One region of the Bacillus sp. DX3.1 genome, then DNA from elsewhere that is predicted to be linked to it. Evidence: a T-box and tRNA genes for the amino acid it is inferred to sense, from the RefSeq annotation. Region 1 holds a T-box; the other regions hold tRNA genes.
The links. The T-box of region 1 lies ahead of tyrS (tyrosine--tRNA ligase). A T-box ahead of a tRNA ligase gene usually reads a tRNA of that ligase, here a tRNA-Tyr.
Positions count from the first base shown of each region.

Region 2: it has a tRNA-Tyr gene. The T-box ahead of tyrS (tyrosine--tRNA ligase) is inferred to sense a tRNA for this amino acid. The anticodon was not compared.
Region 3: it has a tRNA-Tyr gene. The T-box ahead of tyrS (tyrosine--tRNA ligase) is inferred to sense a tRNA for this amino acid. The anticodon was not compared.
Region 4: it has a tRNA-Tyr gene. The T-box ahead of tyrS (tyrosine--tRNA ligase) is inferred to sense a tRNA for this amino acid. The anticodon was not compared.

Region 1 is NZ_CP128153.1:4,701,872-4,705,375, forward strand. It holds gene tyrS (tyrosine--tRNA ligase) at 85-1,347, opposite strand; T-box leader at 1,432-1,654, opposite strand; gene murB (UDP-N-acetylmuramate dehydrogenase) at 1,858-2,733, opposite strand; gene QRE67_RS23745 (DUF4179 domain-containing protein) at 3,432-3,504, opposite strand, start outside.
Region 2 is NZ_CP128153.1:828,013-831,516, forward strand. It holds rRNA gene QRE67_RS03920 (23S ribosomal RNA) at 1-1,277, shown strand, start outside; rRNA gene rrf (5S ribosomal RNA) at 1,377-1,492, shown strand; tRNA gene QRE67_RS03930 (tRNA-Val) at 1,498-1,573, shown strand; tRNA gene QRE67_RS03935 (tRNA-Tyr) at 1,583-1,666, shown strand; tRNA gene QRE67_RS03940 (tRNA-Gln) at 1,687-1,761, shown strand; tRNA gene QRE67_RS03945 (tRNA-Lys) at 1,767-1,842, shown strand; tRNA gene QRE67_RS03950 (tRNA-Leu) at 1,855-1,935, shown strand; tRNA gene QRE67_RS03955 (tRNA-Gly) at 1,965-2,039, shown strand; tRNA gene QRE67_RS03960 (tRNA-Leu) at 2,056-2,144, shown strand; tRNA gene QRE67_RS03965 (tRNA-Arg) at 2,148-2,221, shown strand; tRNA gene QRE67_RS03970 (tRNA-Pro) at 2,231-2,304, shown strand; tRNA gene QRE67_RS03975 (tRNA-Ala) at 2,317-2,389, shown strand; tRNA gene QRE67_RS03980 (tRNA-Ser) at 2,405-2,497, shown strand; tRNA gene QRE67_RS03985 (tRNA-Ser) at 2,593-2,685, shown strand; tRNA gene QRE67_RS03990 (tRNA-Met) at 2,712-2,788, shown strand; tRNA gene QRE67_RS03995 (tRNA-Asp) at 2,791-2,866, shown strand; tRNA gene QRE67_RS04000 (tRNA-Phe) at 2,873-2,948, shown strand; tRNA gene QRE67_RS04005 (tRNA-Thr) at 2,964-3,039, shown strand; tRNA gene QRE67_RS04010 (tRNA-Trp) at 3,043-3,113, shown strand; tRNA gene QRE67_RS04015 (tRNA-Ile) at 3,126-3,202, shown strand; tRNA gene QRE67_RS04020 (tRNA-Asn) at 3,206-3,280, shown strand; tRNA gene QRE67_RS04025 (tRNA-Glu) at 3,282-3,353, shown strand.
Region 3 is NZ_CP128153.1:155,698-159,201, reverse strand. It holds partial or broken gene QRE67_RS00940 (glycerate kinase) at 221-489, opposite strand; tRNA gene QRE67_RS00935 (tRNA-Ala) at 643-715, opposite strand; tRNA gene QRE67_RS00930 (tRNA-Gly) at 725-796, opposite strand; tRNA gene QRE67_RS00925 (tRNA-Lys) at 802-877, opposite strand; tRNA gene QRE67_RS00920 (tRNA-Gln) at 883-957, opposite strand; tRNA gene QRE67_RS00915 (tRNA-Tyr) at 1,023-1,106, opposite strand; tRNA gene QRE67_RS00910 (tRNA-Val) at 1,129-1,204, opposite strand; tRNA gene QRE67_RS00905 (tRNA-Glu) at 1,210-1,284, opposite strand; tRNA gene QRE67_RS00900 (tRNA-Thr) at 1,308-1,380, opposite strand; tRNA gene QRE67_RS00895 (tRNA-Asn) at 1,385-1,459, opposite strand; rRNA gene rrf (5S ribosomal RNA) at 1,469-1,584, opposite strand; rRNA gene QRE67_RS00885 (23S ribosomal RNA) at 1,636-3,504, opposite strand, start outside.
Region 4 is NZ_CP128153.1:609,178-612,681, reverse strand. It holds gene QRE67_RS03025 (DUF6241 domain-containing protein) at 1-351, opposite strand, end outside; gene QRE67_RS03020 (NUDIX hydrolase) at 556-1,017, opposite strand; tRNA gene QRE67_RS03015 (tRNA-Leu) at 1,396-1,478, opposite strand; tRNA gene QRE67_RS03010 (tRNA-Cys) at 1,574-1,644, opposite strand; tRNA gene QRE67_RS03005 (tRNA-Gly) at 1,655-1,729, opposite strand; tRNA gene QRE67_RS03000 (tRNA-Gln) at 1,735-1,809, opposite strand; tRNA gene QRE67_RS02995 (tRNA-His) at 1,874-1,949, opposite strand; tRNA gene QRE67_RS02990 (tRNA-Trp) at 1,962-2,035, opposite strand; tRNA gene QRE67_RS02985 (tRNA-Tyr) at 2,050-2,133, opposite strand; tRNA gene QRE67_RS02980 (tRNA-Thr) at 2,144-2,219, opposite strand; tRNA gene QRE67_RS02975 (tRNA-Phe) at 2,236-2,311, opposite strand; tRNA gene QRE67_RS02970 (tRNA-Asp) at 2,322-2,397, opposite strand; tRNA gene QRE67_RS02965 (tRNA-Met) at 2,400-2,476, opposite strand; tRNA gene QRE67_RS02960 (tRNA-Val) at 2,501-2,576, opposite strand; tRNA gene QRE67_RS02955 (tRNA-Glu) at 2,581-2,655, opposite strand; tRNA gene QRE67_RS02950 (tRNA-Ser) at 2,666-2,757, opposite strand; tRNA gene QRE67_RS02945 (tRNA-Asn) at 2,762-2,836, opposite strand; rRNA gene rrf (5S ribosomal RNA) at 2,846-2,961, opposite strand; rRNA gene QRE67_RS02935 (23S ribosomal RNA) at 3,063-3,504, opposite strand, start outside.

The DNA of each region.
Region 1 (3,504 bases):
CGGGTTTTTTATTTGTTTTCACCCGCTAACACTACAAAAAAGAAGAGTAACCAATCGTTACTCTTCTCTCATGCAAATATTACTTTATTCTCCTAATTTCACTAGGCTGTATTTCTTTTTCCCTTTACGGATAATAATAAATCTGCCATCGAATGAGTTTTCCACTGTTACGTCTGTGTTTACATCATTCACTTTTTCACCATTCATAGAGATAGCCCCGTTATTAATATCTTCTCGAGCTTGACGTCTAGATGGCTCAATCCCTAAATCCACTAGCCACTCTACAATATTTTTTGTTTCTTTTGAAGCATGGAAAGTAGGCATATTTTTAAATCCTTGCTCAATTTCATCTGCTGTTAATGATTTGATATCTCCACTAAATAATGCTTGTGTAATTTTTACAGCTTGTACAAACGCTTCTTCACCGTGAACAAATTTTGTCATTTCTTCTGCTAATACTTTTTGTGCTTCACGTTTATGAGGCTCTGTTTGAACCTTACCTTCTAGTTCATCAATCACATCTTTCGTTAAGAATGTGAAGAATTTCAAGTATTTAATTACATCACGATCATCTGAATTCACCCAGAATTGGTAGAATTCAAACGGTGTTGTTTTCTTAGGGTCTAACCAGACTGCTCCACCTGCTGATTTACCAAACTTTGTGCCATCTGATTTTAATAGTAATGGAATCGTTAATCCGAATACTTTCGCTTCTGGGCCTTCTTTTTTACGAATTAAATCTAAACCACTCGTAATATTTCCCCACTGATCACTACCACCAATTTGTAGTTGTACGTCTTCTTCTTTGTATAAATGATGGAAATCCATAGATTGTAAAATTTGATATGCAAACTCTGTAAATGAAATTCCACTATCTAAACGGCTTGCTACAATATCCTTTGCTAACATACTATTCACACTAAAGTTTTTACCGTAGTCACGTAAGAAGTCGATGACATTTATTTTATGTGTCCAGTCGTAGTTGTTTACCATTTTCACTTCACTATTGCCGCCAAAATCGAATAGCTTTTTCATTTGTGCTGTTAGTGCATCAACATTATCTTGCACTTGTTCTAATGTTTGTAATTGGCGTTCAGTTTGACGTCCACTTGGATCACCAATCGTTCCTGTTGCTCCCCCGATTAAGATAACAGGATGATGTCCAGCTAATTGAAAACGTTTCATCATCATAAATGGAATTAAGTGTCCAATATGCATACTGTCACCAGTTGGATCAACACCACAGTACAAGGAAATCTTTTTCTCTTCTACTAATTTACGTAATCCTTCTGCATCTGTCTGTTGGTTAATGGCATCGCGCCAGTCTAATTCATCAATAATATTCATGTTTATCCAGCTCCTTTAATTTGCAAATTCCTTATAATTCAAATGAATGCTGATACATATAAAAGTCCCTATGTCTATATTAGACATAGGGACGATTTTTAACCGTGTTACCACCCAAATTGTATGAATAGCGCTACAAGCACACATTCATACCACTCTTAGCAATAGTATCGATTGCTACTCCGCTTAGCATTACCTAAGATACTCGAGAGTGTAATTCACAAGTTTGTTTGTGCTAGGTTGCATCAACCCCTAGCTTTCTTGATAACAGTGACAAACTGCTACTGGGCTCTTTCAACGTATATTATGTATAATATTATAGTCATTATATTGAATTAAAATATTATTGTCAATTACATACAGACCTATTTCAAAGCAATTCTTATTTCCATAATAGCCAACGCAATCTTATTCTGCTAGAGACCTAAATACACAATTGTGATAGTCATGATACGGTTACTTACATTCATCCATTTGCGATGTTGTCATCATTTTTCCTGAACAATCGAATCAGTCTTCACCGATTACTTTTACTTCTGTTTCTAATGTCACTCCGAATTTTTCTTGAACCGTCTTTTGAACAAAGTGAATTAAATCCACGTAATCCTGTGCTGTTCCATTATCAACGTTCACCATAAACCCGGCATGCTTTTCCGAAACTTGCACACCACCGATTTTTGTTCCTTGCAGTCCGCTGTCTTGAATGAGTTTCCCAGCGAAGTGATTAGGCGGTCGCTTGAAAACACTCCCGCACGATGGATACTCTAATGGTTGTTTTGTTTCTCTAAGATAAGTAAGATCATCCATCTTTCCTTTAATATCTTTATCGATACCACTTGCAAGTTCAAAAGTCGCTTCCAGTATAATGTAATGATTGTTTACAAACGTACTTTTACGATAACCAAAATCAAAGTCGTCTCTTGATAAATCGTATAACTCACCTTCGTTTGTCATTACAATAGCTTTTGTTAATACATGCGCAATCTCACCACCATACGCACCTGCATTCATATACAGTGCACCCCCGACAGTTCCAGGTATCCCACAGGCAAATTCAAGTCCTGCTAAACTGTGTTCTAACGCGGCTCTCGATACATCAATAATCGCTGCACCACTTTGTGCTGTAATTGTATGCTCCGTCACAGTAATCTTTTTTATGTTGATTAAGCTTAATGTGATTCCACGAATTCCACCATCTTTTATAATGACATTGGATCCGTTCCCTAAAAACGTAAGTGGAATGTTGTATTCAGTAGCATATTGTACAACACCTTGAATTTCAGCATATGTAGAAGGTGTCACAAAGATATCAGCTTTTCCTCCTACTTTTATATACGTATGTTTTTTTAAAGGTTCGTTCTTTTTTATGTTTTCTTTTGATAGCATTTTCTGTAAATGTTTATACACTACATGAATATCCATAATATATTTCCTCTATTTCTACTAAATAATTATTTTGAAAAAGTATCATCCTGTATTATCTTCTATACTATAGGGAGCTCGAACAAATTTAAAGCAATCCACTTATCCTCTTCGAACTATTTCACCCATTCATCTAATGTGGCAAATATAATTTCATCTTGTAAACATTGTTGAAAAGAGACAGATAGTTACTTATCGTATAGATTCGCCAGCATAGTTAAGCAAGCTTCAATACGGATATCTCCCTATTTACGTTTCATATAAAAGCACTTAAATATTATACAGCTTATTTTTACACTTTATAAAGTTTATACTCATATTAAATTATAATTTTTTTAAGAAAGCAATGCAAAAAAAATATATGACACAACGAAAGAAAATTTATCCTCTCATTAACGGACATTAATAGCTTCACCTTAAAGTTCTGCAAGAAATAAAGAAGCTAGTTGAGGGCTAAACTGCCCATAAACGCCTGATTGGTGAGGGATGGATCCCCACTAATCAAAATTTCACTTTATCGTAACACCTTTGAATGAGTTGAATATAACTACCCACTCTTTTCTGTTGCAAAGAAATTTCATATTGTATGCCAGTTGTTTAAAGGAGTGTGAAGTAAGCACAAAAGGATGCCTCCTTATATGTTAAGGGCATCCTTTTTCATATTATTTTAATTGAATTTTGACTGGTCGCAATGACTTTTCAGGATGATATGGTGACATTCCTATATCTAATACA
Region 2 (3,504 bases), 1.3 Mb from region 1:
TGCCTGTACCGCAAACCGACACAGGTAGGCGAGGAGAGAATCCTAAGGTGTGCGAGAGAACTCTGGTTAAGGAACTCGGCAAAATGACCCCGTAACTTCGGGAGAAGGGGTGCTTTCTTAACGGAAAGCCGCAGTGAATAGGCCCAAGCGACTGTTTAGCAAAAACACAGGTCTCTGCGAAGCCGTAAGGCGAAGTATAGGGGCTGACACCTGCCCGGTGCTGGAAGGTTAAGGAGAGGGGTTAGCGCAAGCGAAGCTCTGAACTGAAGCCCCAGTAAACGGCGGCCGTAACTATAACGGTCCTAAGGTAGCGAAATTCCTTGTCGGGTAAGTTCCGACCCGCACGAAAGGTGTAACGATTTGGGCACTGTCTCAACCAGAGACTCGGTGAAATTATAGTACCTGTGAAGATGCAGGTTACCCGCGACAGGACGGAAAGACCCCGTGGAGCTTTACTGTAGCCTGATATTGAATTTTGGTACAGTTTGTACAGGATAGGCGGGAGCCATTGAAACCGGAGCGCTAGCTTCGGTGGAGGCGCTGGTGGGATACCGCCCTGACTGTATTGAAATTCTAACCTACGGGTCTCATCGACCCGGGAGACAGTGTCAGGTGGGCAGTTTGACTGGGGCGGTCGCCTCCTAAAGTGTAACGGAGGCGCCCAAAGGTTCCCTCAGAATGGTTGGAAATCATTCGTAGAGTGCAAAGGCATAAGGGAGCTTGACTGCGAGACCTACAAGTCGAGCAGGGACGAAAGTCGGGCTTAGTGATCCGGTGGTTCCGCATGGAAGGGCCATCGCTCAACGGATAAAAGCTACCCCGGGGATAACAGGCTTATCTCCCCCAAGAGTCCACATCGACGGGGAGGTTTGGCACCTCGATGTCGGCTCATCGCATCCTGGGGCTGTAGTCGGTCCCAAGGGTTGGGCTGTTCGCCCATTAAAGCGGTACGCGAGCTGGGTTCAGAACGTCGTGAGACAGTTCGGTCCCTATCCGTCGTGGGCGCAGGAAATTTGAGAGGAGCTGTCCTTAGTACGAGAGGACCGGGATGGACGCACCGCTGGTGTACCAGTTGTTCTGCCAAGGGCATAGCTGGGTAGCTATGTGCGGAAGGGATAAGTGCTGAAAGCATCTAAGCATGAAGCCCCCCTCAAGATGAGATTTCCCATAGCGTAAGCTAGTAAGATCCCTGAAAGATGATCAGGTTGATAGGTTCGAGGTGGAAGCATGGTGACATGTGGAGCTGACGAATACTAATAGATCGAGGACTTAACCATATAATATGAAGCAATGTTATCTAGTTTTGAGAGAACATAAAAAAACTTGTTGACTTTTTATTTCAATCAGGTATAATAGTGTTTGTCTCAAAAAAATAGTCTGGTAATGATGGCAGAGAGGTCACACCCGTTCCCATACCGAACACGGAAGTTAAGCTCTCTAGCGCCGATGGTAGTTGGGACCTTGTCCCTGTGAGAGTAGGACGTTGCCAGGCAAAGTGGAGGATTAGCTCAGCTGGGAGAGCACCTGCCTTACAAGCAGGGGGTCGGCGGTTCGAGCCCGTCATCCTCCACCATATTATGTCGGAGGGGTAGCGAAGTGGCTAAACGCGGCGGACTGTAAATCCGCTCCTTCGGGTTCGGCAGTTCGAATCTGCCCCCCTCCACCATTTTATAATTTCTTAATTAATGGGCTATAGCCAAGCGGTAAGGCAACGGACTTTGACTCCGTCATGCGCTGGTTCGAATCCAGCTAGCCCAGCCATTTAAGAGCCATTAGCTCAGTTGGTAGAGCATCTGACTTTTAATCAGAGGGTCGAAGGTTCGAATCCTTCATGGCTCACCATTTTAAAATTTTGCGGGTGTGGCGGAATTGGCAGACGCACCAGACTTAGGATCTGGCGCCTTTGGCGTGGGGGTTCGACTCCCTTCACCCGCACTTTTAATCTAATAACTCATACATGTCTTGCGGAAGTAGTTCAGTGGTAGAATACAACCTTGCCAAGGTTGGGGTCGCGGGTTCGAATCCCGTCTTCCGCTCCAATTTTCAGTATGACATGCCGGGGTGGCGGAACAGGCAGACGCACAGGACTTAAAATCCTGCGGTGGGTGACCACCGTGCGGGTTCGACCCCCGCCCTCGGCACCATATGCGCCCGTAGCTCAATTGGATAGAGCGTTTGACTACGGATCAAAAGGTTAGGGGTTCGAGTCCTCTCGGGCGCGCTTTATTAACGGGAAGTGGCTCAGCTTGGTAGAGCACCTGGTTTGGGACCAGGGGGTCGCAGGTTCGAATCCTGTCTTCCCGATAGTTTTAACATGGGGCCTTAGCTCAGCTGGGAGAGCGCCTGCCTTGCACGCAGGAGGTCAGCGGTTCGATCCCGCTAGGCTCCACTTTAATATGAATATGGAGGTATACCCAAGTCCGGCTGAAGGGATCGGTCTTGAAAACCGACAGGCGGCGAGAGTCGCGCGGGGGTTCGAATCCCTCTACCTCCTCCATTTATTTTAAAGGTTTTTTTTGTTATCAAGAGCAACTCACTCATCGGGATTATAACTCGAAAGTAATAAATTGAATTTATTAGATTCAATTTCACGGAGGAATACCCAAGTCTGGCTGAAGGGATCGGTCTTGAAAACCGACAGGCGGTGAGAGCCGTGCGGGGGTTCGAATCCCTCTTCCTCCTCCATTTTTTATAAAAGAATATTGTATCGTCGCGGGGTGGAGCAGTCTGGTAGCTCGTCGGGCTCATAACCCGAAGGTCGCAGGTTCAAATCCTGTCCCCGCAACCAATGGTCCCGTGGTGTAGTGGTTAACATGCCTGCCTGTCACGCAGGAGATCGCCGGTTCGACCCCGGTCGGGACCGCCATTTTTTGGCTCGGTAGCTCAGTCGGTAGAGCAGAGGACTGAAAATCCTCGTGTCGGCGGTTCGATTCCGTCCCGAGCCACCATTTATACATAAACATGCCGGCTTAGCTCAATTGGTAGAGCAACTGACTTGTAATCAGTAGGTTGGGGGTTCAAGTCCTCTAGCCGGCACCACTTAGGGGCATAGTTTAAAGGTAGAACTGAGGTCTCCAAAACCTCCAGTGTGGGTTCAATTCCTACTGCCCCTGTATTAAAGTTAAGGGCCTATAGCTCAGCTGGTTAGAGCGCACGCCTGATAAGCGTGAGGTCGATGGTTCGAGTCCATTTAGGCCCACCATATTCCGCAGTAGCTCAGTGGTAGAGCTATCGGCTGTTAACCGATCGGTCGTAGGTTCGAGTCCTACCTGCGGAGCCATGGCCCGTTGGTCAAGCGGTTAAGACACCGCCCTTTCACGGCGGTAACACGGGTTCGAATCCCGTACGGGTCATAGACTTTATAGTCGTCAGAAATGTTGATTTAACAACGCTTCTGACGGCTTTTTTTGTTTTGACCCAAATTCTAGAATTTCAACCAATTTATCAATCAATCAATTGCTTCTTTATTCCATTCTTTTGTGACATGTAGATAAATTCTTCTTG
Region 3 (3,504 bases), 630 kb from region 1:
AAGCTACTTTATGTATAAATCGAAAATACCACCATGAAAACAAAAAGCGTCTCTTTATTTAGAGACGCTTTTTTGATGCTAATTTCCATACCGCTGCAACATTTCGTGCAGTCATTTCAATATTTTCTTTTTCCATTATATATGCTTCTTCCAATGTCACGGGACTGGATACAGCACTAAATACAGCATCTATTCCCTCTTTATAGATTGGAACGTGCTATAATCCCGATGCTGCAGCCATTTCAATAAAAGCGGTTTTTAAAACCCCTCTACAGGCTCTCCAAGGAGCCCTGTTACATGAACTGTAATCATATCCCCATCTGTAGCATCTACAAGGGCTTGTACCGTTCCTTCCCCTCCATCTGCGATTGGAATCTTTACACACTCTGCCTGTGGGAAAATAGCCGAAAATCCTTTTTCAACCGCGTTACATACCTCTAATGCCCCTAAGCTTTCTTTATAAGAGTCAGACGCTATGACAATCTTCATCCCCATTGATCATTAGCCCGCACCAATTGGGCTTTTACGGGCAGAGTTTATCCCCTACCGAACTTTGAGGTAGGAGGATTACTGTACGCAAATAGCGGGATAAACAAAAAACCTTACATCCAAAATGAATGTAAGGTTTTTTCCTATTTATAATGGAGCCTAGCGGGATCGAACCGCTGACCTCCTGCGTGCAAGGCAGGCGCTCTCCCAGCTGAGCTAAGGCCCCAAAATGAAAAGCGGAAGACGGGATTCGAACCCGCGACCCCAACCTTGGCAAGGTTGTATTCTACCACTGAACTACTTCCGCAAAAATGGTGAGCCATGAAGGATTCGAACCTTCGACCCTCTGATTAAAAGTCAGATGCTCTACCAACTGAGCTAATGGCTCGTAAATGGCTGGGCTAGCTGGATTCGAACCAGCGCATGACGGAGTCAAAGTCCGTTGCCTTACCGCTTGGCTATAGCCCATTAATATTTACTAGTATGCTTGTCTCACCAAAAAAATAAACCTCTATAAGGTTATTTTTGAAAAATGGTGGAGGGGGGCAGATTCGAACTGCCGAACCCGAAGGAGCGGATTTACAGTCCGCCGCGTTTAGCCACTTCGCTACCCCTCCGACATTATAACTTAAACAAATATGGTGGAGGATGACGGGATCGAACCGCCGACCCCCTGCTTGTAAGGCAGGTGCTCTCCCAGCTGAGCTAATCCTCCAAAAGTGGTGACCCGTACGGGATTCGAACCCGTGTTACCGCCGTGAAAGGGCGGTGTCTTAACCACTTGACCAACGGGCCAAAAATTTGTAATACTGTGCGCAAGCTTCCAACCGGGCTTGAACCGGTGACCTCTTCCTTACCATGGAAGTGCTCTACCAGCTGAGCTATGGAAGCATATTGGCTCCGCAGGTAGGACTCGAACCTACGACCGATCGGTTAACAGCCGATAGCTCTACCACTGAGCTACTGCGGAATAATACAAGCCTGGCAACGTCCTACTCTCACAGGGACAAGGTCCCAACTACCATCGGCGCTAGAGAGCTTAACTTCCGTGTTCGGTATGGGAACGGGTGTGACCTCTCTGCCATCATTACCAGACTTATGAAGGTATATTCCTTCAAAACTAGATAACATAAGCGTTCATATTATATGGTTAAGTCCTCGATCTATTAGTATTCGTCAGCTCCACATGTCACCATGCTTCCACCTCGAACCTATCAACCTGATCATCTTTCAGGGATCTTACTAGCTTACGCTATGGGAAATCTCATCTTGAGGGGGGCTTCATGCTTAGATGCTTTCAGCACTTATCCCTTCCGCACATAGCTACCCAGCTATGCCCTTGGCAGAACAACTGGTACACCAGCGGTGCGTCCATCCCGGTCCTCTCGTACTAAGGACAGCTCCTCTCAAATTTCCTGCGCCCACGACGGATAGGGACCGAACTGTCTCACGACGTTCTGAACCCAGCTCGCGTACCGCTTTAATGGGCGAACAGCCCAACCCTTGGGACCGACTACAGCCCCAGGATGCGATGAGCCGACATCGAGGTGCCAAACCTCCCCGTCGATGTGGACTCTTGGGGGAGATAAGCCTGTTATCCCCGGGGTAGCTTTTATCCGTTGAGCGATGGCCCTTCCATGCGGAACCACCGGATCACTAAGCCCGACTTTCGTCCCTGCTCGACTTGTAGGTCTCGCAGTCAAGCTCCCTTATGCCTTTGCACTCTACGAATGATTTCCAACCATTCTGAGGGAACCTTTGGGCGCCTCCGTTACACTTTAGGAGGCGACCGCCCCAGTCAAACTGCCCACCTGACACTGTCTCCCGGGTCGATGAGACCCGTAGGTTAGAATTTCAATACAGTCAGGGCGGTATCCCACCAGCGCCTCCACCGAAGCTAGCGCTCCGGTTTCAATGGCTCCCGCCTATCCTGTACAAACTGTACCAAAATTCAATATCAGGCTACAGTAAAGCTCCACGGGGTCTTTCCGTCCTGTCGCGGGTAACCTGCATCTTCACAGGTACTATAATTTCACCGAGTCTCTGGTTGAGACAGTGCCCAAATCGTTACACCTTTCGTGCGGGTCGGAACTTACCCGACAAGGAATTTCGCTACCTTAGGACCGTTATAGTTACGGCCGCCGTTTACTGGGGCTTCAGTTCAGAGCTTCGCTTGCGCTAACCCCTCTCCTTAACCTTCCAGCACCGGGCAGGTGTCAGCCCCTATACTTCGCCTTACGGCTTCGCAGAGACCTGTGTTTTTGCTAAACAGTCGCTTGGGCCTATTCACTGCGGCTTTCCGTTAAGAAAGCACCCCTTCTCCCGAAGTTACGGGGTCATTTTGCCGAGTTCCTTAACCAGAGTTCTCTCGCACACCTTAGGATTCTCTCCTCGCCTACCTGTGTCGGTTTGCGGTACAGGCACCTTTTATCTCGCTAGAAGCTTTTCTTGGCAGCGGGGAATCAAAGACTTCGCTCCATAAGGAGCTTCCCCATCACAGCTCAGCCTTCACGATAAGCGGATTTGCCTACTTATCAGCCTAACTGCTTGGACGTGCACAACCAATCGCACGCTTCTTCTATCCTTCTGCGTCCCTCCATTGCTCAAACGATAAAGAGGTGGTACAGGAATATCAACCTGTTGTCCATCGCCTACGCCTGTCGGCCTCGGCTTAGGTCCTGACTAACCCTGAGCGGACGAGCCTTCCTCAGGAAACCTTAGGCATTCGGTGGACGGGATTCTCACCCGTCTTTCGCTACTCATACCGGCATTCTCACTTCTAAGCGCTCCACCAGTCCTTACGGTCTGACTTCACTGCCCTTAGAACGCTCCCCTACCACTGATACCATAGGTATCAATCCGCAGCTTCGGTGGTGTATTTAGCCCCGGTACATTTTCGGCGCAGAGTCACTCGACTAGTGAGCTATTACGCACTCTTTAAATGGTGGCTGCTTCTAAGCCAACATCCTAGTTGTCTAAGCAACTCCACATCCTTTTCCACTTAATACACACTTT
Region 4 (3,504 bases), 1.1 Mb from region 1:
GATATTATATATGAGATCTGTACCTTGCTTAGTCATTGGAATTGCGCCCCACTTTTCTTGTGCACGTACTTTTTGATGAGTCATTTTATGCATAGCTGCTATAACTGCCGATTCGGGTGAGCTGTTATCAATATCTAATTGTAAATCAACACCTTCAATCTGTGCCGTATTTTCTTGTGAATCTTTTTCCTCCAATACTGGTTCTTCTTTTTTTTCTTTTACTGCTTCAGAGGAAACAGATTCTTTCTCCACGCTTATAGTAGATGTAGCCGTTAATCCATAAAATATTCCAAATCCTACAAGAGCTAAACCAGCAATTGAGCCCACCCAGTACAATAACTTTTTTTTCATAATCTCTCCTCCTGTTTTTAATTTTTTAAATATTATGTATAAGACATATTATAACAGGAAATTTATGATTAATTTTCAAATAATAGTTATAACTAAACCTTACTCTCAAAGTATGTGGTGTTGAAAACAGCAGAATAAATGTTAAAAGCTATTCAATAAGGAACTAAAATAAAATATACACACACCAAAAAACTTTACTTCTTTTTATAATCTTACTATCAAATTATAAGGATCTACTTTCCAAGTTTCATATGGGGTAAAATACTTTGCTTTCATAGCATCCAGTGTCCTCGACTTCATATGAGGGCGTGTTATATACTCGTCAATATTACTTTCATTTAATGCAACAAATTTTGCTTCCTTTATTTCTTCAGGTGGTGTTTTTATTTTTCCACTAACATACTCCACCTTAAATACAACTACTAGAATATGCTTTGATGCATTATAATAAACACCTGTTATTCCAATAGGTTCTACAATAAGACCTGTTTCTTCAAGTACTTCTCTACAGACTGCCTGATCAAGTGCTTCTCCCTCTTCTACCTGTCCACCAGGCATTTCCCATGTATCAGCTCTCCACTGAACCTGTGTTAAAAGAACTTCATTATTTTCGTTCGTGATATAAGCAGAAACTGCAATAATATGTTTAGGTGGTGTATGTCCCATCTTTCATCCTCCAGAGAATATCAATAACATTTAAATTATAATATATATTAATGTTCTTCAGACACTATAAAATCCCTTTTATATAAATCCATTTTGATTTTTCGACATATAAGCCGCGGCTATGGATAACAAAAGGTGACCCGCACTCGTTTTCTCTCTTTGTTTTCACTACGTCTGGGCAGGAAAAGGATCTGACCGCTTCTATGCATGGTCGGATGCTCTCTTCCACCTAAAAAGAAGGGGTTTATGTCGGTTTTTTAATTTGTATTTATATAGTATATGAATTTCCACCTCATTAATCACAAGTTAACCAGAAGTAATATATAAGCAAATAAAACAAGACCTCGTATAATTAAATACGAAGCCTTGTTTACTAGATACCTGAGGTGGGGGTCGAACCCACACGCCCGTGAAGGCACCGGATTTTGAGTCCGGCGTGTCTGCCATTCCACCACTCAGGCAAAATATAAAAAAATTCGACATAACGAACTTAGTATTGCACTACTCTTTTAAGTTGTACTCGTCTACTAATTTCACTATATCTAGATAACAAAAAAGGCGGCAACCGGATTCGAACCGGTGGTAAAGGTTTTGCAGACCTCTGCCTTACCACTTGGCTATGCCGCCGTATTAAACTTGGAGCGGAAGACGGGATTCGAACCCGCGACCCCAACCTTGGCAAGGTTGTATTCTACCACTGAACTACTTCCGCAAGAATGGCTGGGCTAGCTGGATTCGAACCAGCGCATGACGGAGTCAAAGTCCGTTGCCTTACCGCTTGGCTATAGCCCACCGAAGTTTTAATACATTGTATGTGTGTAACCATTATTTTATTTGTAAATGTTTAAAATAAAAATGGGGCGACTGATGGGAATCGAACCCACGAATGCCGGAGCCACAATCCGGTGCGTTAACCACTTCGCCACAACCGCCATGTTGTGTTTTGGCAGGGGCAGTAGGAATTGAACCCACACTGGAGGTTTTGGAGACCTCTGTTCTACCTTTAAACTATGCCCCTATATAAAATGTAAATGGTGGAGGGGGGCAGATTCGAACTGCCGAACCCGAAGGAGCGGATTTACAGTCCGCCGCGTTTAGCCACTTCGCTACCCCTCCGAAACTTACATGGTGCCGGCTAGAGGACTTGAACCCCCAACCTACTGATTACAAGTCAGTTGCTCTACCAATTGAGCTAAGCCGGCATATTCATTTTTAAAATGGTGGCTCGGGACGGAATCGAACCGCCGACACGAGGATTTTCAGTCCTCTGCTCTACCGACTGAGCTACCGAGCCAAAAAATAAATGGCGGTCCCGACCGGGGTCGAACCGGCGATCTCCTGCGTGACAGGCAGGCATGTTAACCACTACACCACGGGACCATTGGTTGCGGGGACAGGATTTGAACCTGCGACCTTCGGGTTATGAGCCCGACGAGCTACCAGACTGCTCCACCCCGCGACGTTACTATTCATATATTTTATATGGTGGAGGATGACGGGATCGAACCGCCGACCCCCTGCTTGTAAGGCAGGTGCTCTCCCAGCTGAGCTAATCCTCCGAAGTGGTGACCCGTACGGGATTCGAACCCGTGTTACCGCCGTGAAAGGGCGGTGTCTTAACCACTTGACCAACGGGCCAAAAATGTTATGGCGGAGAGCAAGGGATTCGAACCCTTGATACGCTTATGACGTATACACGATTTCCAATCGTGCTCCTTCGGCCAACTCGGACAGCTCTCCATCATGGCTCCGCAGGTAGGAATCGAACCTACGACCGATCGGTTAACAGCCGATAGCTCTACCGCTGAGCTACTGCGGAATAATGTTAGCCTGGCAACGTCCTACTCTCACAGGGACAAGGTCCCAACTACCATCGGCGCTAGAGAGCTTAACTTCCGTGTTCGGTATGGGAACGGGTGTGACCTCTCTGCCATCATTACCAGACTATATTCATTTGAGACAATCATTATTATACCTGATTGATTTAAAAAGTCAACAAGTTTTTTTATATTCTCTCAAAACTAGATAACATTGCTTCATATTATATGGTTAAGTCCTCGATCTATTAGTATTCGTCAGCTCCACATGTCACCATGCTTCCACCTCGAACCTATCAACCTGATCATCTTTCAGGGATCTTACTAGCTTACGCTATGGGAAATCTCATCTTGAGGGGGGCTTCATGCTTAGATGCTTTCAGCACTTATCCCTTCCGCACATAGCTACCCAGCTATGCCCTTGGCAGAACAACTGGTACACCAGCGGTGCGTCCATCCCGGTCCTCTCGTACTAAGGACAGCTCCTCTCAAATTTCCTGCGCCCACGACGGATAGGGACCGAACTGTCTCACGACGTTCTGAACCCAGCTCGCGTACCGCTTTAATGGGCGAACAGCCCAACCCTTGGGACCGACTACAGCCCCAGGATGCGATGAGCCGACATCGAGGTGCCAAACCTCCCCGTCGATGTGGACTCTTGGGGGAGATA